One region of the Ensifer sp. ENS10 genome, then DNA from elsewhere that is predicted to be linked to it. Evidence: riboswitches for the same ligand, from Rfam matches in the RefSeq annotation. Region 1 holds a riboswitch; each other region holds the start of a gene.
What was found. Region 1 has a riboswitch for cobalamin ahead of nrdH (glutaredoxin-like protein NrdH). Riboswitches for the same ligand answer to the same signal wherever they lie in the genome.
Positions count from the first base shown of each region.

Region 2: another riboswitch for cobalamin. It lies ahead of bluB (5,6-dimethylbenzimidazole synthase); the one in region 1 lies ahead of nrdH (glutaredoxin-like protein NrdH).
Region 3: another riboswitch for cobalamin. It lies ahead of IB265_RS11520 (CbtB-domain containing protein); the one in region 1 lies ahead of nrdH (glutaredoxin-like protein NrdH).

Region 1 covers NZ_JACVAS010000004.1:226,515-233,627, reverse strand. The annotation lists gene IB265_RS16880 (TetR/AcrR family transcriptional regulator) at 1-204, opposite strand, end outside; gene IB265_RS16875 (multidrug effflux MFS transporter) at 412-1,608, shown strand; gene nrdF (class 1b ribonucleoside-diphosphate reductase subunit beta) at 1,693-2,667, opposite strand; gene nrdE (class 1b ribonucleoside-diphosphate reductase subunit alpha) at 2,847-5,000, opposite strand; gene nrdI (class Ib ribonucleoside-diphosphate reductase assembly flavoprotein NrdI) at 4,970-5,386, opposite strand; gene nrdH (glutaredoxin-like protein NrdH) at 5,399-5,620, opposite strand; cobalamin riboswitch at 6,018-6,243, opposite strand; gene IB265_RS16850 (LysR substrate-binding domain-containing protein) at 6,975-7,113, shown strand, end outside.
Region 2 covers NZ_JACVAS010000002.1:191,123-198,235, reverse strand. The annotation lists gene IB265_RS07900 (phytanoyl-CoA dioxygenase family protein) at 1-387, shown strand, start outside; gene IB265_RS07895 (SDR family oxidoreductase) at 477-1,289, shown strand; cobalamin riboswitch at 1,431-1,643, shown strand; gene bluB (5,6-dimethylbenzimidazole synthase) at 1,689-2,384, shown strand; gene IB265_RS07885 (DUF2865 domain-containing protein) at 2,502-3,608, opposite strand; gene IB265_RS07880 (acyl-homoserine-lactone synthase) at 3,736-4,377, opposite strand; gene IB265_RS07875 (LuxR C-terminal-related transcriptional regulator) at 4,520-5,257, opposite strand; gene IB265_RS07870 (NADP-dependent malic enzyme) at 5,540-7,113, opposite strand, start outside.
Region 3 covers NZ_JACVAS010000002.1:940,987-948,099, reverse strand. The annotation lists gene IB265_RS11535 (glucoamylase family protein) at 1-1,188, shown strand, start outside; gene IB265_RS11530 ((2Fe-2S)-binding protein) at 1,185-2,033, shown strand; gene IB265_RS11525 (CbtA family protein) at 2,084-2,881, opposite strand; gene IB265_RS11520 (CbtB-domain containing protein) at 3,077-3,253, opposite strand; cobalamin riboswitch at 3,295-3,558, opposite strand; gene IB265_RS11515 (TetR/AcrR family transcriptional regulator) at 3,557-4,249, opposite strand; gene IB265_RS11510 (NAD(P)H-binding protein) at 4,353-5,183, shown strand; gene IB265_RS11505 (DUF1772 domain-containing protein) at 5,180-5,659, shown strand; gene IB265_RS11500 (SRPBCC domain-containing protein) at 5,728-5,979, opposite strand; gene IB265_RS11495 (IS110 family transposase) at 6,280-7,113, opposite strand, start outside.

The DNA of each region.
Region 1 (7,113 bases):
CATGAACAGCGTCTCTTTTTCGCGGTAGTGGTTGTAGATCGTCTGGCGCGACACGCCGGCTTCGGCGGCGATCTCGTCGATGCTGGCACCGGAAAAGCCCTCGCGGCAGAAGACGTCCGCCGCGGCCTCCAGGATCGAAACGCGTTTCGCGAGTTGTCCTTTTTGCGCGCGGACGTCCGGTGAGGCGAGGCCAGATTTTTTCATGGACTGAAGATAGAGCCCATTGACGATTTAGACAATGCTGTCTAATTTTACATCTGTGTCCAAATTAATGGACTAAGTAGTCAGCGCAGGATGCGTCTCCCAAACGTTCGATCCTGGCACGACCGTCATCTTTCGAGTTTCAATCCCGGCGACAGCGATGTCGGCCCTGGGCCGGAGCGTTGTCGTGATTTCTGAAAGATCATTGCCATGACAGCGTCCTTCCTTCGCACGGCCATCGTCCTCGGTCTGATTTCGGCGATCGGTCCCTTCGCAATCGACATGTATCTGCCTGCCTTGCCGTCGATCGGCAAAGACCTGGCTGCCGAAACCGGCGTCGTGCAGCTCAGCCTGCTCTCGTTCTTCATTTCCTTTGCCATTTCGCAGCTCATCTACGGGCCGCTTTCCGATATCTGGGGGCGCAAGGCGCCGCTCTATCTCGGCATCGGCCTCTTCACCGTTGCCAGCGTCGGCTGCGCGCTCGCAACCGACATCGAAACCCTGATCGCCTTTCGCTTTCTGCAGGGTATAGGCGGCGCCGCCGGCATGGTTATCCCGCGCGCCGTCGTCCGCGACATGCACACCGGCGTTCAGGCGGCGCGGCTGATGTCGCTGCTGATGCTCGTCTTCAGCATTTCGCCGATCCTGGCGCCACTGGCCGGCAGCGCGGTGATCCAGTTCTACGGCTGGCGCGGCGTCTTCTATGCCGTGATGATCGCCGCCTTCATCGGCCTGATCCTCTTGTCGACCCAATTGCAGGAAACCCGACCCAAAAAGGACCGTGCCGGCAGCAGCGTGGCGAGCGCGCTTGCCGCATACCGCCTGCTGCTTTCTGACCGCAACTTCCTGACGCTCACCTTCATCGGCGGGCTCGGGATCTCGGGCTTCCTGGTTTATCTCGCCAACTCGTCCTTCGTGCTGATCGACCATTACGGGCTGACGCCAACGCAATACAGCATCGCCTTTTCGATGAATGCCGTTTCGTTCTTCGCGGTGTCGCAGGCTACCGGCTGGCTTGGCGAGCGTTTCGGCCTGGTGCGGGTGATGCACCTCGCCGTCGCCGCCTTTGCGCTGACGATGGTCACGATGTTCATCGTCATGAGCCTCGGCTTCAACCAGTTGCCCGTCATGGCCGCCTTCCTGTTCGTCGGCTACGGCGTGCTCGGGCTGGTGATCCCGACCTCGGCGGTGCTGGCGCTTGAGGATCACGGCGAAATCGCCGGCACCGCATCGGCGCTGATGGGCACGCTGCATTTCGTCACCGCCGCCGTCGCGATGATCATCGCGAGCGTCTTCTTCGATGGAACCGCTCTGCCGATGACCGGTGCCATCGCGGCTTGCGCGCTTGCCGCCTTCCTGCTGACGCAGGCAACGATCGGCCGCAGCCGTGTGGTCGCGGCGGAATAACCACACCCCTTTGATGCGCGGAGCCGCCCAAAGACATCATGTCCTCGGGCGGTTCTTCATGTTCCCGCAGGTGCCTGGGGTTCCTCAGAAATCCCAGTCCTCGTCTTCGGTCGCGACCGCCTTGCCTATGACATAGGACGAGCCCGAGCCGGAGAAGAAGTCGTGGTTCTCGTCGGCGTTGGGTGAGAGCGCGGAGAGAATGGCGGGGTTGACCTTGCAGGCTTCTGCCGGGAACAGCGCCTCGTAACCGAGGTTCATCAGGGCCTTGTTGGCGTTGTAGTGCAGGAACTTCTTCACGTCCTCGGTAAGCCCGACGCCGTCATAAAGGGCTTCCGTATATTTCGCCTCGTTGTCGTAGAGTTCGAGCAGCAGGTCGAAGGCGAAGTCCTTGATTTCCTGCCGGCGTTCCTCGGTCAGCCTCTCCAGGCCGCGCTGGAACTTGTAGCCGATATAGTAGCCGTGCACCGCCTCGTCACGGATGATCAGCCGGATCATATCGGCGGTGTTCGTGAGCTTGGCGCGGCTCGACCAGTACATCGGCAGATAGAAACCGGAATAGAACAGGAAACTTTCGAGGAAGACGCTGGCGACCTTCTTCTTGAGCGGATCGGCGGAGGCATACTGCTCCATGATCAGCGCCGACTTCTTCTGCAGAAACTCGTTTTCCTCCGACCAGCGATAGGCGTCGTCGACATCGGGCGTCGGGCACAGCGTCGAGAAGATCGAGGAATAGGAGCGCGCGTGCACCGCTTCCATGAAGGAGATGTTGGAAAGCACCGCCTCCTCGTGCGGAGTGATGGCATCCTCCATCAGCTTGACGGCGCCGACGCCGTTCTGGATCGTGTCGAGCAGCGTGAGGCCGGTGAAGACGCGGATGGTGAGCTTCTGCTCCTCCGGCTTCAGGGTCGCCCAGGAGGGGATGTCGTTGGAGAGCGGCACCTTCTCCGGCAGCCAAAAATTGCCGGTAAGCCGGTTCCAGACCTCCAGATCCTTGTCGTCCTCGATGCGGTTCCAGTTGATGGCGCGGATGCGGTTTGCTGGCTTGGTGTGCATGTTCATTTCGTTGTCCTCTCGGGCGTGGACGCCCCTCATCCGCCTGCCGGCACCTTCTCCCCGCTTGCGGGGAGAAGGTGTATGCCGCGCCATCTCGCATAATCTGGGCCGTCAGTGTGGCAGGTACCCTCTCCCCGCAGGCGGGGAGAGGGTTAGGGTGAGGGGCACTTAATGGGAACGCGGCGCTACAACGCGCAGGAAACGCAGCCCTGGACCTGCGTGCCCTCAAGCGCCATCTGGCGAAGGCGGATGTAGTAGATCGTCTTGATGCCCTTCTTCCAGGCGTGGATCTGCGCGCGGTTTATGTCGCGCGTCGTCGCCGTGTCGCGGAAGAACAGGGTCAGCGACAGGCCCTGGTCGACATGCTGGGTCGCAGCCGCATAGGTGTCGATGATCTTCTCCGGCCCGATCTCGTAGGCGTCCTGGTAATATTCGAGGTTGTCGTTGGTCATGAAGGCGGCCGGATAGTAGACGCGGCCAATCTTGCCTTCCTTGCGGATCTCGATCTTCGAGACGATCGGGTGGATCGAGGAGGTCGAGTGGTTGATGTAGGAGATCGAGCCCGTCGGCGGCACCGCCTGGAGGTTCTGGTTGTAGAGGCCGCCTTGCGTGACCGCCTGTTTCAGTTCCAGCCAATCGTCCTGCGTCGGGATGCGGATGCCGGCCGCTTCGAACAGGCCCTTCACCTTCTCCGTCGCCGGCAGCCATTCGGCTTCGGTGTATTTGTCGAAATATTCGCCTGACGCGTATTTCGAGTTCTCGAAGCCCTTGAAGGTCACGCCCTTCTCGACCGCCAGCCGGTTGGATGCGCGGATGGCGTGATAGGTCACCGTGTAGAAATAGATGTTGGTGAAATCGATGCCTTCCTCGGAGCCGTAGAAGACGCGCTCGCGGGCGAGGTAGCCGTGCAGATTCATCTGGCCAAGGCCGATCGCGTGGCTGTCGTCATTGCCCTTCTCGATCGAAGGCACGGAAGAGATGTGGCTCATTTCGGAGACGGCGGTGAGCGCGCGGATCGAGGTCTCGATCGTCTGGCCGAAATCCGGACTGTCCATCGCCGCGGCAATGTTCAGCGAGCCGAGATTACAAGAGATATCCTTGCCCATCTTTGCGTAGGAGAGGTCGTCGTTGAATTCGCTCGCCTCGCTCACCTGCAGGATTTCCGAGCAGAGGTTGCTCATGGTGATGCGCCCGGCGATCGGGTTCGCCCGGTTCACCGTGTCCTCGAACATGATGTAGGGGTATCCGCTCTCGAACTGGATTTCGGCAATGATCTGGAAGAAATCGCGCGCCTTGATCTTCCGCTTGCGGATACGAGCATCCTCGACCATCTCGCGGTACTTCTCCGTCACCGAAATTTCGGTCAGCGGCACGCCGTAGACGCGCTCCACGTCATAGGGCGAGAACAGATACATGTCCTCGTTGTTGCGGGCGAGCTCGAAGGTGATGTCCGGGATGACGACGCCGAGCGACAGCGTCTTGATGCGGATCTTTTCGTCGGCATTTTCCCGCTTGGTATCGAGGAAGCGCATGATGTCCGGGTGGTGGGCATGCAGATAAACAGCACCTGCCCCTTGGCGGGCGCCAAGCTGGTTGGCATAGGAGAAGCTGTCTTCAAGCAGTTTCATGACAGGGATGATGCCGGAGGACTGGTTCTCGATCTGCTTGATCGGCGCGCCCATCTCTCTGATGTTGGTGAGCGACAGCGCCACGCCACCGCCGCGCTTGGAGAGCTGCAATGCGGAATTGATCGCGCGGCCGATGCTCTCCATGTTGTCCTCGACCCGCAGCAGGAAGCAGGAGACGAGCTCGCCGCGTTGCTTTTTACCGGCATTGAGGAAGGTCGGCGTCGCCGGCTGGAAACGCCCGGAAATGATCTCATCGACGAGATCGCGGGCAAGTCCCTCGTTGCCGCGCGCCAGTGTCATGGCCACCATGCAGACGCGATCCTCGTAGCGCTCCAGGTAGCGCTTTCCGTCAAAGGTCTTCAGCGTATAGGACGTGTAGTATTTGAACGCGCCGAGGAAGGTCGGGAAGCGGAACTTCTTCCCATAGGCGTGGTCGTAGAGATCGCGGACGAAGTTGAAGGAATACTGGTCGAGAACCTGCTGCTCGTAGTAGCCCTCGGTCACCAGATAATCGAGCTTCTCCCTGAGGTTATGGAAGAAGACCGTGTTCTGGTTGACGTGCTGGAGGAAGTATTGTTTCGCCGCCAGCCGGTCTTTGTCGAGCTGGATCCGTCCCTCTTCATCATAGAGGTTCAGCATTGCGTTCAGCGCATGATAGTCCAGCGCCGCTTCCGTCGCCTTCAGGGGGCGTTCGAGTGTTGAGACGTCCAAAATCGTTCCATCCCGTTTCTGACATTGGCGACGTCCTCCTCTGTTCCGAGAAGCTCGAACCGGTAGAGGTAGGGCACCTGGCACTTGGCCGCGATGACGTCGCCGGCGATCCCGTAGGTCGCGCCGAAATTGCTGTTGCCCGCAGCAATGACGCCGCGGATGTGAGAGCGGTTGCCCGCATCGTTGAGGAAGCGGATGACCTGTTTCGGCACCGCACCCCGGCCGTCATCGCCGCAATAGGTGGGCACGACCAACACGAAAGGCTCGGAAACCGTAAGTGAAGCCTTACTTTCTTTGAGCGGTATGCGCGCTGCGCGAAGGCCGAGCTTTTCGACGAAGCGATGGGTGTTTTCCGAGCGGCTGGAAAAATAGACGATCAGGCCCACCGCCCGTCTCCTCTAGGAAAGCGCGCTGATCTTGTCGGGGCGAAAACCCGCCCAGTGTTCGGGGCCGGCGACGACGACGGGAAGCTGCATGTAGCCGAGGCCCTTGACCGTTTCGAGCGCGTCTTGGTCGATGGAGATATCAATGACCTCGTAGTTGACGCCCTGGCGATCGAGCGCTCGGTAGGTCGCGGTGCATTGGACGCAGGCGGGCTTGCTGTAGACGGTAACGTTCATTTCTTCCTCGTTTGGTCGGCTGGATGAGAGCATGAGAAGGCGCACGGACACGCAGCCGCGATCCGGCGAAATGCAGGGCTGTCATGGCTGTGGCTCGCTCGGATCTGGACGCCCGGGCATGCCTCTTCGTCAGCTGCGCGGGAAACCGCGCCTCTTGATTGGCGAGCGATAGAATTTCAATGACGCGGACATGACTTCACCCCGAAGCTTTCGACAGGCTGCCGGGGAGATGTCGAGACGATCAGGCAGGCTCATCCTGCCGCACGACAGCGCCGTGCGTCCTATCAGACGCGCAAAGATCGCTGTAGCACTTCGATTTGCTGCATGTTTTTATCCTTAAATCGGCGACGATTTAAGGAAACATGCAGTAGACTCAACCCCTCCGGACACCCGCCCGTGGACGTTTGTTGCTCGAGGCAGGTCTCCTGGCTCACGGGTCTCAGCTTCCATCCCGACCTTCCCGAGGCCTCATGCCTCAGTGGTCCAATTCCGGACAGTCGCTCGCCGTCTACAGTTGCGGGGGCAGCTACGGCATAGCCTAGCGAAAACTCGCCGACGCACCGTATTCCCGTCTTAGCTCTCAATCCCTGCGAATCGAGAGAACCTCGAACACTAGATATAGTAGTTCATCGCAAATCTGCGTCAATAGGTTCGAGGTGCCCGAAGCCGGGGTGAGAAGGTGATTTCTTTCGCCGTGTGGATAACAAGGAGTAAACGGCGGGAGGCGGCGAAACCTGTGGGTGAAGAACTTCTCGGCTTTGAGCCCCGCGCTCGCTCCGTTGCGATCACTTGCGAAGGGGCTTCGGCACGCCGCTTTTAGAAACGCCACGCCGGATCTCTCCCGAATTCGGTCCGCGGGCTGGGAAGGTGGCAGATCACGATAACTGCGCTGTGTCTTGCCTCTGCGCTCCGTCAATCGCAGAGCGACATGCTTATGTCTTTGTTTTCTCCGGGCTGGGCTCGAGGCGAAGCCCTTGCCATTTGCGGCGCGTCGCCGCAATCCCGCTCCGGCGAGGGCGGTGACCTGCGCGGATCGTCGTCCTTCGGCCAATGCCAAGGATCGGCACCATCGCCGACGCGCGCCCGGATGGTCTCCTGATCTCGCGTCAGCCCGATATCCTTCAGCTGGAATTCGCTGAACGTATCGATGGCGATGATTGGGTTGAGTGCGTTTGCCGGCCCAGTTCAGGGCATGAAGGATCGTTGATCGCACTGCGCTAAGCATTGCTATCCTCTTTGTTTTTGCTGTTGTGTTCACGAAAAAAGTGAGGATTTTTGCTGCTTCGCGCAAAGCGATTTCTCGCATGCTGGCATAAAGAATGCTTATCTCAGGGCCATGAGCAAGATTCCTCCCATGAGTGCCGTGCGCGCCTTCGAAGCGGCCGCCAGACATCTGAGCTTCACCCGCGCCGCCGACGAGCTCGGCATGACGCAGGCGGCGGTCAGCTACCAGATCCGGCTGTTGGAGGAGCGCATCGGCACGCCGCTCTTCG
Region 2 (7,113 bases), on a different contig from region 1:
GTGGTCTTCTTCAATCCGGCGCTCTTCCACGCCGCCGGCAACAACCGCTCCACCGACATCCGCCGCGTGGCGAACCTGCTGCAGGTGTCCTCGGCCTTTGGCCGGGCGATGGAAACGGTCGATCGGCTGACGATGAGCGCGACGCTCTATCCGGCCTTGAAGGCGTTGCTGGCGAAGGGCAAGCTGACCGAAGCGGAAGCGGCCAATGCCATCGCGTCCTGCGCCGAGGGCTATTCCTTCCCAACCAATCTCGACCGCGATCCGCCGCTTGGCGGGCTGGCGCCGAAGACCCAGGCGCAGTTGATGCGCGAGGCACTGGCCGCAGGAACGAGCGAGCAGGATTTTCAGTCGGCACTCGACGCGCAGGCGAAGCGCAAGCTGAGCTGACGGGTCAGTCTCACAATTGACAGGCTCCCGGTGCGTTTCGCTCGGGAGCCGTAGCTGTTTCACACGATCATCTGCGAGGGAGGAACTCGATGAACGGACAGATGCAAGGCAAGATCGCCATCGTCACCGGCGGCACGCAAGGGCTGGGCGCAACGATCGCCGGTCTATTCGCCGAACGCGGTGCGGCGGGTATCGTCATTTGTGGACGCAATACCGCCAAGGGAAAGGCGAAGGCCGAAGAAATCGGCAAGGCAAGCGGCGCGAAAGTGGTCTATGTCGAGGCCGATCTTGAAAAGGTGGACGACGCGCGCAAGGTCGTTGCCGCCTGCGATGCGGAATTCGGTCGGGTCGATGCGCTGGTCAATGCCGCCGCCATCACCGATCGCGGCACGATCCTGGACACGACACCGGAACTCTTCGACCGGATGTTCGCCATCAATGTGCGGGCGCCGTTCTTCCTGATGCAGGAGACGGTGAAGGTGATGCGGCGCGAGCGAACGGAAGGCACCATCGTCAATATCGGCTCGATGTCGGCAATGGCCGGGCAGCCCTTCATTGCGGCCTATTGCTCGTCGAAAGGCGCTCTGGAGACGCTGACCAAGAACACTGCCTATGCGCTTCTGCGCAACCGCATCCGCGTCAACGGCCTGAATATCGGCTGGATGGCTTCCGAAGGCGAGGACCGCATCCAGCGCGAATTTCACGGCGCTGCCGCGGATTGGCTCGAAAAGGCGGCCGCCAGCCAACCCTTCGGCAGGCTCGTCGATCCGGCCGAGGTGGCGCGAGCCTGCGCCTACCTGTCTTCGGCGGAATCCGGGCTGATGACCGGATCGGTGATCTGCTTCGACCAATCGGTCTGGGGCGGCTATGACGGTTCGCCCCATCCGGTGGCGCCGCTCTAGATCACGAAGATTTTGGGTCGGATCGATCCAAAATCATAAACGTGATCGGTCCTTAGAAGTTAGAGCGGAATGCGGGCGGAAAACTGCGTGCACTTTTCCTCATCCCGCTCTGACGGGCGCTTGTCTTTCGCTGGTGGCTGTGCCCTTATGACGCCGTCAGGTGCCCGCGCAAGCGGGAGAATCGGGAATCCGGTGTCATTCCGGAACGTGCCCAACGCTGTGACGGGGACGGTCGCCTCTACAAGTGCCTTGAATTGATTCAAGGTTTTGCCACTGGATCTTAAATCGATCTGGGAAGGTGAGGCGACCGGTTGAACCGAAGTCAGAAGACCGGCCTGGCGAGATAGACCGAACCCCGCGCGGACGGCGGGAGGTTTTCGCATTGTTGGGGATCGAACGATGCTGACTGAACCGAAGGGCGGCCTTGCGGCTGCCGGTGCCTTCTCGCTGGATGAGCGGGAGGCTGTCTACCGCGCTATCGAAACACGCCGCGACGTGCGCGACGAATTCTTGGCAGAGCCTCTTCCCGACGATCTGGTGAAACGCCTGCTTACGGCGGCGCACAGTGCACCGTCGGTTGGCTTCATGCAGCCCTGGAATTTCGTACTGGTGCGGGGGGCAGAAACGCGCGAGCGCGTCTGGCAGGCGTTTCGCCGCGCCAATGATGAGGCGGCGCTGATGTTCGAGGCAGAGCAGCAGACCAAATACCGCTCGCTGAAACTCGAAGGCATTCGCAAGGCACCGCTCAGCATTTGCGTCACCTGTGACCGCACGCGCGGCGGCGCCGTCGTTCTCGGCCGCACGCACAATCCGCAGATGGATGTCTATTCGACGGTTTGCGCCGTGCAAAACCTGTGGCTTGCGGCCCGCGCCGAAGGAGTTGGCGTCGGCTGGGTCAGCATCTTTCACGAGGCCGAGATCAAGGCGATCCTCGGCATTCCCGATCATATCGAGATCGTCGCCTGGCTCTGCCTCGGTTATGTCGATCGCCTTTACCAGCAGCCCGAACTGGCGGTGAAGGGATGGCGGCAACGCCTGCCGCTGGAAGAGCTGGTGTTTGAGGAAGGCTGGGGGAACTGCGGCGAGAGTTCCTAAAACCCGTCTCGCAAAAGTGCGCAGCGGTTTTGCGATAACGACGTGCGAAGTATCAAAAACTTAAAGTGCAATGAGCGAATCTAAAAGATCGCGACGGGCTTTAAGGCGGCGCCAGGATCAGTTCTGGACCGGTTGATAGGCCGGTCCCTTCGGGTGCTTCAGGTCGATCGAGGTTTCTTCCTGCGGCAGGAAGGTCGGGCCGACGACGCGCACCTTGCTCTTGGACGGGTCGTAGGGCCGCTCCTCGGCCGGCGCCTTGGCGGTCGTGGTGTCCGCCGGTTTCTTGGTTTCGATCACGACGATGGACGACTGATCGTCGCCGATCTTGGTGCCGGTCGTCTTCGGCGAGGTTGCGGCAGTCTGCGGTATCTGGCAGCCGCACATGCCAGGCTTGCTGATGCCGCGGGTGCGATAGGCAAACGCATTGGGCATTTCGGTATAGGGTAGCCCGGTCACGGCCGAGACCATCTGTTCGCTCTCTTCCGTGTTGATATCGTGGAAGTAGAGTTCCGTTTCGGCGCCAGGGCAGCGCGCCCGGCAGGCCTGTTCGTCACGCGGGAAGTCGGCCGGCGTCGCATCCGAGGAGATCGGGAAGAAGGCGCCGTCGCAGGTGCGCACGCACATGGTCCTGAGCGTTCCGCGGTAATAGCCATCCTGCGGCGCATAACTGTCTTCGTTATGCCCGAGCATCGGCCCGTAGGCGTCCTCAGGTGGCAGGTCGGCAATGATGTTGCGGTGCGTTTCGGGCTCTTCGGGCTCGACGCTGGCGAACTCCTCGCTGTCGCTGTAGCAGCCGTTGATTTCAAGCGCGGCAAGGATGCGGCGGCGGCTGTCTTCGCTGCCGCCGGCGACGATCTGCTCGCGCTCCGACTTCAGCATGCGCAGATTGTCTTCCATCTCGGCGATGAGGCTGTCGAGCTCCCCGCAGCTGTCGGGGTCGCCGCCATCGAAGGTGACGACGCTGCCGCCACCGCAGCCCGCGCGGCGGCGGTCGTTCTTCGCCCGGCGCAGCTCGATATTCTGTCGTGAGATGGCGCTGGCATAGTCCCGGGCATCCGCAGTGGTGGCGACCATGTCGGGCAGTTGCGCAAGCCGGGTATTCAGCCGGTCGCACACGGTCGATGCCAGCGAAGGATCGGCACCGACCAGGGCCAGCGGCACAAGCACCACAGCGACGTGTTTCAAGCGCGGGAACACGGGCGAAGTCTCTTCCTGATGCCGCATGATGCCGGCCTTCTGATATGGGCGGCTGCCAGCGGCAATTCCTGTTTCACCTCCATCATAGAGCTTGTCGGTGATCGTGCAACGACAAGCGGCGGTTTGCGTTAACGGCTCCGGCCGGCGATGGCATTCAAGCGGCGCGGGCGGTTTCGAGCGACATCGGGCGTTCGAGAACGGTGCCTTCGATGGCGGCAATGGCCTTCATGCGCTGAAGCAGGTCGTTAGTCACTTCCCAGGCGACGGCAACGGCGAAGACCGAGCCGATGCGATGGGGTTCGGCAATGCGCTCGCCCGGGCATCCCATGCGGCGGAACATGCGCTCCAGGAACACGTCGGTGACCGTGACGATGTGGCTGATGCCGGAGGCGAGACCGAGTTCGCCGACACCGCACATCAACTCGGCGGCGGCGATCGTCACCTGATTGGAGGCGCGGTCCTGCGAAATCTCAGGCTCAATGCAGAAGCGGCTCGATTCCCACACCGAGGCGCTGCGGATTTCCGGATTGTCGCCGAGCAGGATCGGGAAGGTATCGTCCAACATGTTGGGACCGAGCGTCGGCAGCAGCCTCAGCGAGCCACGCAGCCGGCCGTCGGGAGCGTAGGACAGCACATAGAGCGGGTTCGCCGTGTCGTAGTTGTCGATTTCCCATGCGCCGTCCGTCTGAACGTCCCATTTCAGGAAATCGTGGAAGACCCGCTTGCGCAGCCGGAACATGTCGTCGACGGCCTGCGGGTGCTGTGCTCGGGTCTTTCCGTTCAGGATCCTGATCATCTTTTTCTCCATCCTTGTCTTGGGATGGGCGGATGCTGTCAGGCTGGCGGCGGTCGCGTAACTGTCGGTAGTGACAGTTTAAATCAGCGATATTTCCCACTAGATTTCGAGGGGTTTTGGGAGGGCATTGGCGCGAGCTGCGTCAAACGGTGGGGATCAGCGCATGGCGGACGGCCTGGGCGACCGCTTGCGTGTTGGAGACGACATTCAGCTTGCGCCTCGCATTGGTCATGAAGAAGCGCACAGTGCGTTCGGAAATGCCGAGGATAGTGGCGATTTCCCAATAGCTCTTGCCGGCGGCGGCCCAGGTCAAAACCTCGGTTTCGCGACCGGTGAGGCGCATGTCACGCGCCGAAAGGCCGCCGGCCATTGCGCCATGTTCCAGCATGGCCGCATGGAAAAGATTCGCGGCGAGCTGGAAATCGCGCAGATGTTGGCGCCGATAGGCCGTCCATTCGTCGGCCGGCATGTTGACGTTGATTGCCAGCAGCGCCGTCCGACCTGCGGGCGATGGCAGCGGCAAGGCAACGCCCTCGGTGGAAATGCCGATTTCCTGCGCGGCCTGGAACAAAGGCTCGCATTCCGGGAACCGATGTCGCGCCATCGTCCATTCCACCGGGCGCACGCCGCCAAGCGCGAGCTTCAGGATCGGATCGATTCGGTGAAGGCCGCGCGAACGGTAGATCTCGGCGGCATAGGCGCCGAAGGTGTGATGCAGGCGGCAGATCTTGAGCTCGTCCGCATAGGGCTCGGCTTCGAGGTACAGGAGATGGGCAATGCGGAACGTGCGGCGCATCAGCGTAAAGAAATGAGCGGGCTCGACACAGCCCCCGCCTTCCAGGATTTCCAGCATGTCGAGGACAGCCTGCTGCTCAGTCATGCCACAACACCGAATCTCGTCCGAAGCCACAGCATGGTTAGAGGTTCACCTTTTGTCCAGCGCAAACTTACCCGTTTGGTGTGTGGTGCCAATTTTGCAATTTTCGATTGCCGGTTCTTGCGACCGGATCGCGCGAGCGGGCAGCAGAGGATGATTCCGCTGTGATTCTCGGGCGATAGAGCGTCGCGCTCAACAACTGCGCGACGCCTGGATATGGCATTGGGGGCGCCGGTCTGGCGCCTGATAGCTGCGAAGATCGAAGGCGATCTCCGCGGTATCATGTCAGCCCGGATGGCTGGCTTCGACGACCGCGAGGGCCGCCATGTTGACGACACCGCGCGATGTGACCGAAGGCGAAAGGATGTGCGCGGGAAGCGCCGAACCCAGCAGGATCGGACCGACATGCAGGCTGTCGGTCATGGTCTTGACGACGCCGAGCGTGATGTTGGCGGCATCGAGATTGGGGAAGACCAGCAGGTTGGCTTCACCCGGCAGGCTGCTGTCCGGCATGACGCGTTGGCGCAGCGCTTCCGAGATCGCCGCATCGCCGTGCATTTCACCGTCGACTTCGAGGTCAGGCGCGAGTTCGCGCACGAGCTGAAGCGCCTTGCGCATTTTGGTGGCGCTTTCCGAGTCGCGCGAACCGAAGTTCGAATGCGAGACGAGCGCTGCACGCGGCGTGATGCCGAAGCGGCGGATTTCCTGCGCGGCCATGACGGTCGTCTGCGCGATCTCCTCGGCGCTCGGGCAGTAGCTGACATAGGTGTCGGTGAAGAAGGTCGCGCCGCGCTGCGAGATCAGCAGGCTGAGGGCGGAGAAGTCGAGCACGCCTTCACGCTTGCCGATGATCTGCGAAACGTCGCGCATGTGCCTGGAGTACCGGCCTTCGACGCCGCAGATCAGCGCATCGGCTTCGCCGCGCTTGACCGCAAGCGCACCGATCACCGTCGTGTTGGTGCGCACGATCGTACGGGCCGCCTCCGGGATGACGCCGAGGCGTCCGACGAGGGCGAAATAATCCTCGACATAGTCGCGGTAGCGCGGATCGCCTTCGGGGTTCACCACTTCGAAATCGACATCCGGACGGATGCGCAGGCCGTAACGGCGCAGGCGCGTCTCGATGATCTGCGGACGCCCGATCAGGATCGGCCGGGCCGTGCTTTCTTCCAGCAGCACCTGGGCGGCGCGCAGCACGCGCTCGTCTTCGCCCTCGGCAAAGATCACGCGGTTCTTCTGGGCGTTCTTCGCGGCGGCAAACACCGGCTTCATGATGAAGCCCGAGCGGAATACGAAGCGGTTCAGCTTGTCGAGATAGGCGTCATAATCCTGGATCGGACGGGTGGCGACGCCGCTTTCCTCGGCCGCCTTGGCGACGGCCGGCGCGATCCTGAGGATCAGGCGCTGATCGAAGGGCGAGGGGATCAGGTAGTCGGGGCCGAAGACCGGGGTTTCGCCGGAATAGGCGCGGGCGGCAACGTCGGACGGCTCCTCGCGGGCAAGGCCGGCAATGGCGCGGACCGCCGCCATCTTCATTTCTTCGTTGATCGTGCTTGCGCCGCAATCGAGCGCGCCGCGGAAGATGTGCGGGAAGCACAGAACGTTGTTGACCTGGTTCGGGAAGTCCGAGCGGCCGGTGCAGATCATCGCATCCGGGCGGGCGGCACGGGCCTCTTCCGGCATGATTTCCGGCGTCGGGTTGGCAAGCGCCATGATCAGCGGCTTTTCGGCCATCTGAACCAGCAGCTCCGGCTTCAGGACGCCGGCAGCGGAAAGGCCGAGGAAGACGTCTGCGCCGCCGATGCTGTCGGCGAGCACGCGGTTGTCGCTCTCCTGGGCGTAGATGGACTTCCACTCGT
Region 3 (7,113 bases), on a different contig from region 1:
CCGGGCGCGCCGTCGAGTATTGCGGCGACCGGTTTCGGCCTTTCCTGTTATCCCATCGGCGTCGAGCGCGGGTGGATTTCGCGCCGCGAGGCGATCGGGCGGGTGTTGACCACGCTGCGCTTCCTGGCCGAGAGCCCGCAGTCGCGCGACCAGCGGGCGAGCGGCTATCGCGGCTTCTACTATCACTTTCTCGATATGCGGACCGGCGAGCGCACCTGGAGCAGCGAGCTCTCGACCGTCGATACGGCGCTGCTGATCGCCGGATGCCTGACCACCTCCGCTTATTTCTCCGGCGAGGACACGGGGGAATGCGAGATCCGCACGCTCGCCGAAAGGCTCTATGCTCGCGTGGATTGGCGCTGGGCGTTGAACCGCAGTGACACACTGACGATGGGCTGGCGCCCGCCCGGCCGGTTCCTGAAGCATCGCTGGCGCGGGTACAGCGAGGCGCTGCTGCTCTATGTGCTGGCGCTCGGGGCGCCCGATCATGCGATCGAGCCGGAGCACTACGCCGCCTTTACGGAGGGTTACGACTGGATCGCGGCTGACGGCGGGCCCCATCTCCATGCGGCGCCGCTGTTCATCCACCTGTTCCCGCAGGCCTGGCTTGACCTTCGCGGTCTCGGCGATCGGCCGATGCGCGAAAGGGGGACGGATTACTTCGAGAATACCCGGCGCGCCATCGCGCTGCAGCGCGACCATGCGTGGCGAAATCCCGGTGGCTTCGCCGGCTATGGCGAACGCCTCTGGGGGATCAGTGCCTGCCATGCGCCACGCGGCCGGCTGCGCCTCAAGGACGGACGCTGGCAGCGGCTTTTGGGCTACGTCAACCGCGGCGCACCCTTCGGTCCGGATGACGGCACGCTCGTGCCCTGGGCTGCAGCGGCCTGTCTGCCTTTCGATCCGGATGCGTCCCTATCGGCCCTCGGCCATGTCGCGGCCGGCTATCCCGGGCTTCTGAAGGAAGGGCGCTTTCCGGGCGGGTTCAATCCGAGCCTTGCAGGCGAGGGGCCTGCGGGTTGGATCGACGAGCGTGTCGTCGGCCTTGACCAGGGGCTCGTCGTGATGATGATCGAGAATTGGCGGAGCGGCTTCGTCTGGGAGCTGACACGCAGCCTGCCGGCGATCCGGCGCGGTCTTGAGCGCGCGGGATATGAGGGCGGCTGGCTGGCGACGGAGACGGCATGAATTCGAGAAATCACCAGCGGATGGCGCGGACGGTCGAGGGATATCCGCCGCAGGCGCTGGCAGTGGTCGAGCGGTTGCACGCGCAGTTCCCCGACGCCGGTGTCTCGCTCGGGCCGGCGGACAGTGCCTTCAGCGCACCGGCCGCCTTCTGGGCCGCTGGTGGGACCGGGATCGAGCAGAGCCTTGCCTATCAGGACTTTTTCGCAATCGGCATGACGGACCGGATTCGGGCGGCACATCTGATCGCCTTCTACAGCCGCCAGCTGAGTGTGGTTCTCGGCGCGCTCTATCTTGGCGCGGGTCTTCAGGCGCAGATCGCCGGGCTTCGCTTCGAAGAGTGGACCCGCCTTCACCATGATCGGGAAGTTGCCGGCAAGCGTTATCATTTCCGCCTCGGTGTGGCGGAAGGGCCGCAGCATGCCGAAGGCATCAGCGCTTTCGAGCGCGGCTTCACGGCCCATCTGGCGCCGGTCATCGCGGTCCTGAAAAAGCGCACCGGGCTTTCTTCCGGGGCGCAGTGGCGGCTGGCAGCGGATTCCCTTGCCGGAGCGTTCCTGGAGATCGGTCGCGCGATCGGTGACGAGGCGCGCGGCATGGCCGAGGCGCTTGCGATCGTCAAGCGGCGGGGCTCGCGGTTGTTCTCGGAAGAGCTCTGCTACGAGGAGATCTCCGCGGTCGATCCGGCAAGCGGCGCGCAACTGTCGCGCCAATATCGGATCCGTTGCGGCTGTTGCCTCTACTTCCAAACGGAGGGTGGCAGCTTCTGCGATACCTGCGTCCTGCTGGAGCCGGACGATCGCCGCGCGCGGCTGGCCGCGCATCTCATGCAAAACGGCGGGGCCTGAACCCCGCCGTCGTTTGTTCAGGTGCCCATGGGGGGGCGTGATCGGCCGGATCAGTTTGCTCTCGCGAAACGCTCGTTGATGAAGCCGGAGACGACGCCAAGCACGATCCAGAAGGCGAGCGTGGTGGCGAGTGCGGCAACCGCAAACTCGGCGCCGAGCACGGCCGGAACGTTGCTCGTAATATCGACCGGCTGCGGCGCGCCGTAGACGTGCGGCGCGGCGATCAACGCGAGGCCGACGACCTTGGACACGATTTCTTCGCGCAGGACGACGAGATAGAGACCGACTGCGGAGAGGGCGACGGTCGCCAGCCACCAGGTTTGGCGGTCGCCGAGTTCGGCGGCCGGGAAACCCGGCAGTTCCGGCGGCAGGCCGATTGCCGGCAGCATGTGCACGGCAAGCCAGCCGCAGGCGCCCCAGAGCGCGCCGTTCCTAAGCGTGATCGGGTAGCCGATCACCAGGCTGACGCCGGCCAGGAGCAGGCCGAAGCCGGAGCCGGTGACGAGGTTGGCAATGAGTGTGCCGGAGAACCGGCTCATACCGAACATGATGCCGCCTTCCTCGTGTTCGCCCTCATGCGCATAGGCTGGCGTGATCGGCGACAGGGCATCGAGCATGGCGGAAAGCGGTGAGACCGCCTTCAGCGACGAATGCTGGTCATGGCCCTCGGCGGCGGGTTGCGTCGTTCCAGGCTGTGCAGCGGGCTGTTCGGTTGCGGCCGGAGCCTCGCCTTCGAATTCCTCCGCATGCAGGATCAGCGGGGTTACCCGAAATTCCTGGGCGCCGGTCATGAAGACACCGGCAATCAGTCCAGCCACGATCGCGGCCAGAAGCGTTCTGACAATCATCTTGAAGTCCCTCGATAACGGCAAAAGCCACGCGCTGCGGCGTGGTTTGCAAGCCTTCCCGTTCTGCCATGCGGATGGCCGTTGCGCGCCGGACGAAACCGGCATGCACAAACACCGACATCCGGCACAGGCCGGATGCGTTCATGTCCGCAGACACTTCGATGCGGAACGTGAGTTACGTTCCGGAACATCGTCTTAGTGGCAGGGGAAGCCGTAGGAGTGGCGGGTGTCGTGCGCGGTGTCGTGCAGCACGGCCGAATTGGCAAGGCCGGCACCGAAGACGAGGAATGCGCCGATGAAAAGCGCGATGACGCCAGCGGTCAGACGATCGCTGAGGGAGAGCGGAATGCTCGAAACAGTAGACGTAGCCATGACAACCTCCGTGATGGCATCGGGAAATTCCCGGTGTGGGCCCTATGCCCGTATCGAGTGGCAGGTTTCCTGGCTCACGGCGCTGGGCGGGAAGCCCTGGATCAGCCTCGCCTTCCCAGATCGACCACCCTCTCGTGGTCTCTTCCAGTGGCTTCTTCCGGATCGCTCCGGAATGGCAGATCGACGTCGCTCTACAGTCGCGGGGTCGGCCGTGATGTGAATGCCCAGCATGGGTCCATCCGTCACGTTCCCGTTTACTCCCGAAACACGTTCGTGTCCCGGGAACCAATCGATCTCTGATGATTAGGATCGCACCCCTAATATGTCAATTGGACTTGCGCCGCCGCCCGGTCCATCCGCGACAAAATCGCGGATGATCATGCGTTTATAGGCCTCGACGATGCGGTCGCCCTCGGCGCGATCGACCGACACCGCAAGCCGCATGGTGCAATCGCCGAGATGCATGATCAGGAAAGCGGCACTGTCGATGGTTTCGCGCGGGGTTTCGGGCACAAGCCGGGCCCAGACATCGGCAAGCAGTTTTCCGCCGGCGCGGCTTTGCAGAAGATCGATCTCGCGCAGCGCCTTGTCGGCCTGCATTGCCGACCAGATGTCGCGCATGACGGGCTCGGCCAGAAACATGTCGTAGTAGATGTCGAACAGCACGCAGAAGGCGTCGCGCAGTTCTGCGAGCGATGTGACCTTGGCAAGCTCGGCCGCGATGCACTCGTTGCACATGGCATTGTAGCGCTCGGCCAGCGTGCGCACGATCGCCGCCTTGTCGGGGAAGTACTGGTAGAGCGATCCGATCGAAATTCCAGCCTTTTCAGCAACTTCGCTCATGCGCATGGCGTCGCTGCCCTTTTCCTGAATGAGCGCCGTCGCGCAGGCTAGGATCTGTTCGACGCGCTCGCGGCTGCGTTTCTGGCTGGGTGTCCGGCGCAGGGCGGTTTCGTCTTCGGCGGGAACCGCGGATGGGCTTGTTTCTGAAATCATGAGTGATGCTCACATTTTGGCTTGACTCTTAAAATACGAGGATTTATCACATTTGCAAATGTGAGAGATGCTCATGTTTGTTGATGAACCTTAGGAGGAAACGATGTCTCAGAAAGTCACACTGGTTTTGGGCGGTACCGGCAAGACGGGGCGGCGGGTGGCTGAGCGCCTTCAAGAGCGGGGTGTTGCGGTGCGCATCGGCGCCCGCTCGGCATCACCGTCCTTTGACTGGACGGACGAGGCGACCTGGGCGCCTGTGCTCGAAAATGTCGATCGCATCTATGTCTGCTACCAGCCCGATCTGGCGGTGCCCGGCTCTGTTGAGACCATCCGCAAGTTCGCAAGCCTTGCCGTGGGCGCCGGCATCAGGCGGCTGGTGCTCTTGTCGGGGCGCGGCGAGGACGAGGCGGAAGCGGCCGAGCGCGAATTGCAGGCCTCCGGCGCTGACTGGACGATCGTTCGGGGGAGCTGGTTCTTCGAAAACTTCAACGAAGGCTTCCTGGCCGAGGGGGTCTCAAGCGGTTCGGTCTTCCTGCCCGTGGATACAGTCACCGAGCCTTTCGTCAGCTGCGACGACATCGCTGACGTCGCGGTTGAAGCGCTTCTCGACGATGATCATGTCGGCAAGGTCTATTCTCTGACCGGCCCGCGGCTGATGACCTTTGCTGAAGCCGTGGCCGAGATCGCTGCCGCGGCCAAACGCCCGATCTCCTATCAGGCCGTGCCGGTTGGCGACTTCGCCGCGCAATTGCAGGCTGACGGTGTGCCTGATGACTATGTCGAACTCATCCGCTATCTCTTCACCTCGGTGCTCGACGGGCGCAATTCGAGTGTGACGTCTGACGTCGAGCGCGTGCTTGGGCGGCGGCCGCGCGACTTTGCAACCTACGCCCGCGAGACCGCAGCAACTGGTGTCTGGAGTATTGCCGCATGATCCCGCTGATCCCCGCTCTGGCGTTTGCCGCCGCGATCGGTTCCGGCCTGATGGCCGGGTTGTTCTTCATCTTTTCGGTCTGCATCATGCAAGCCTTGTCGCGGCTGCCGCCGGAGCAGGGGATCGCCGCGATGAACGCCATCAACGTCGTCATCCAGAACCCGATCTTCCTCAGCGCCTTCATGGGCACGGCGCTGCTTGGCCTGGCGCTGATTGTCGTCGCGTTCATTTCGGGCGGCGAGGGCCGATGGCTGCTGGCCGCGGGCGGCCTGGTCTATGTCGTCGGCGTGCTTCTGGTGACGATCGTCTTCAACGTGCCGATGAACGACGCGCTTGCGGCCGCTGCACCCGGGCAGGCCGCGACCGATCTGTGGCTTGGGCGCTATCTCACCGATTGGGTCTGGTGGAACCACGTGCGCACCTTCGCCTCGATCGGTTCGCTGGCGCTCTTCATCCTCGGTTTCGCCCGCACGTGACAAAAAGCACCGGCAAGGCGGTCAATCCTTGCCGGTGCACCCTTCTGAGGTCTCGTCACCTCGGGCGGTCAGCGCTTGGGGATGCGCGCGTCGTACTGCTGTTCAAGCTCAGCAAACTTGCTCCAGAAGGCTGCAGGCTGCTCTCCTTCCAAAAGGTCGCGCAACAGGTCGAGATGCACGTGCCAGCCGGCGGAGAAGCTCGTCATGATGCCGCGGTTGGCGATCCGGGTATGGGTGACGATCAGCAGCACCTTGTCGCCGCGCGGGCTGAGTTCGAAGCGGACCTCGGAGGGCGTATCCGTGCCTTCGTCCCAGCTCACATGAGGATTTTGACGTCAAGATCGATCATCAATACATAGCGTTCTTTCTCCCATTTCTTGCAAACCCGTGGTCTGAGCCAGCATGCATGAGCCGGCGCGCATCCGTCGCCGGATCCAACTCACATTCGGTCGCCGTTATGTTCGACAGCACCACTATCCCGCTTGCGTAGCGGCAAGGCTCAGGAGAACGGAACCATTCTATAGGGCGGCATTTTAAGCCAAACTGCGACGAGGTTCGTTCACCGGATCCACCAGGATTGATCAGCCCTGGTGGATTTCTGGATTCGCTAAGGGCCGCCGTTAGGCGGTCTTCATCACAACGCCTTCAATGGTGACGCCTGCGGTAACGTATCTCCAAAGTGCGATCAGCAGTTTGCGCGCTAGTGCGACGATCGCGGTTTTCTTCAAACGTCCACCATTTGACTGGACCCGATCCACAAACCAGCGGCTGAGCACCGATCCCGGCTGGTTGCGCAGCCATAACCAGGCCAGCTGAATCATTGTCGTGCGCAATCGGGGATTGCCTGTTTTGGAAATGCCTTGTTCCTGATCGATGGTTCCGCTCTGCCAAGGGGTGGGTGCTAAGCCTGCGTAGGCAGCCACCTGTCGCCGATTGTCGAAATGCCGGTATAGCCCCTCGCTCCAGAGAATGGTGGCAAACTCAGCTCCAACACCCCTGATGGCCAGCAGCATTGCCGCCGGTGTTCCATGCGCAGAGCCTTCATGTACAGATAGCAAGGAATTCCGCTCGCTCTCCACCGCAGCGATCTGTTCAAGCAACAACTCAAGCCGATCGAGTTCACGCATTATTTGTGACTTGATATGCACCGGCAACGCGCGTCCGTCTCCGGTCTGGAGATCTTCGAGCCGATTGCGCCGGTTCTTATGCAGAGGTTCGTACCCGCTGACACCCTGGGCGAAGAGCAACCCCTTGATGCGGTTGACATGCCTCACCCGTTCCGCAATGAGCACTTTGCGCTCCCGGCAGATGCGGCGCCGATCTTCATCCTCGTGACTCGGCGCCTTTACCATCGCGCATACCCGCGGCTCACCGCGCTTGAACGCGAGGAGTGCCCGGACCAGTGCTTGGCCATCAATCCTGTCGGTCTTTGCGCGCCGGCGCCGACGTGACGT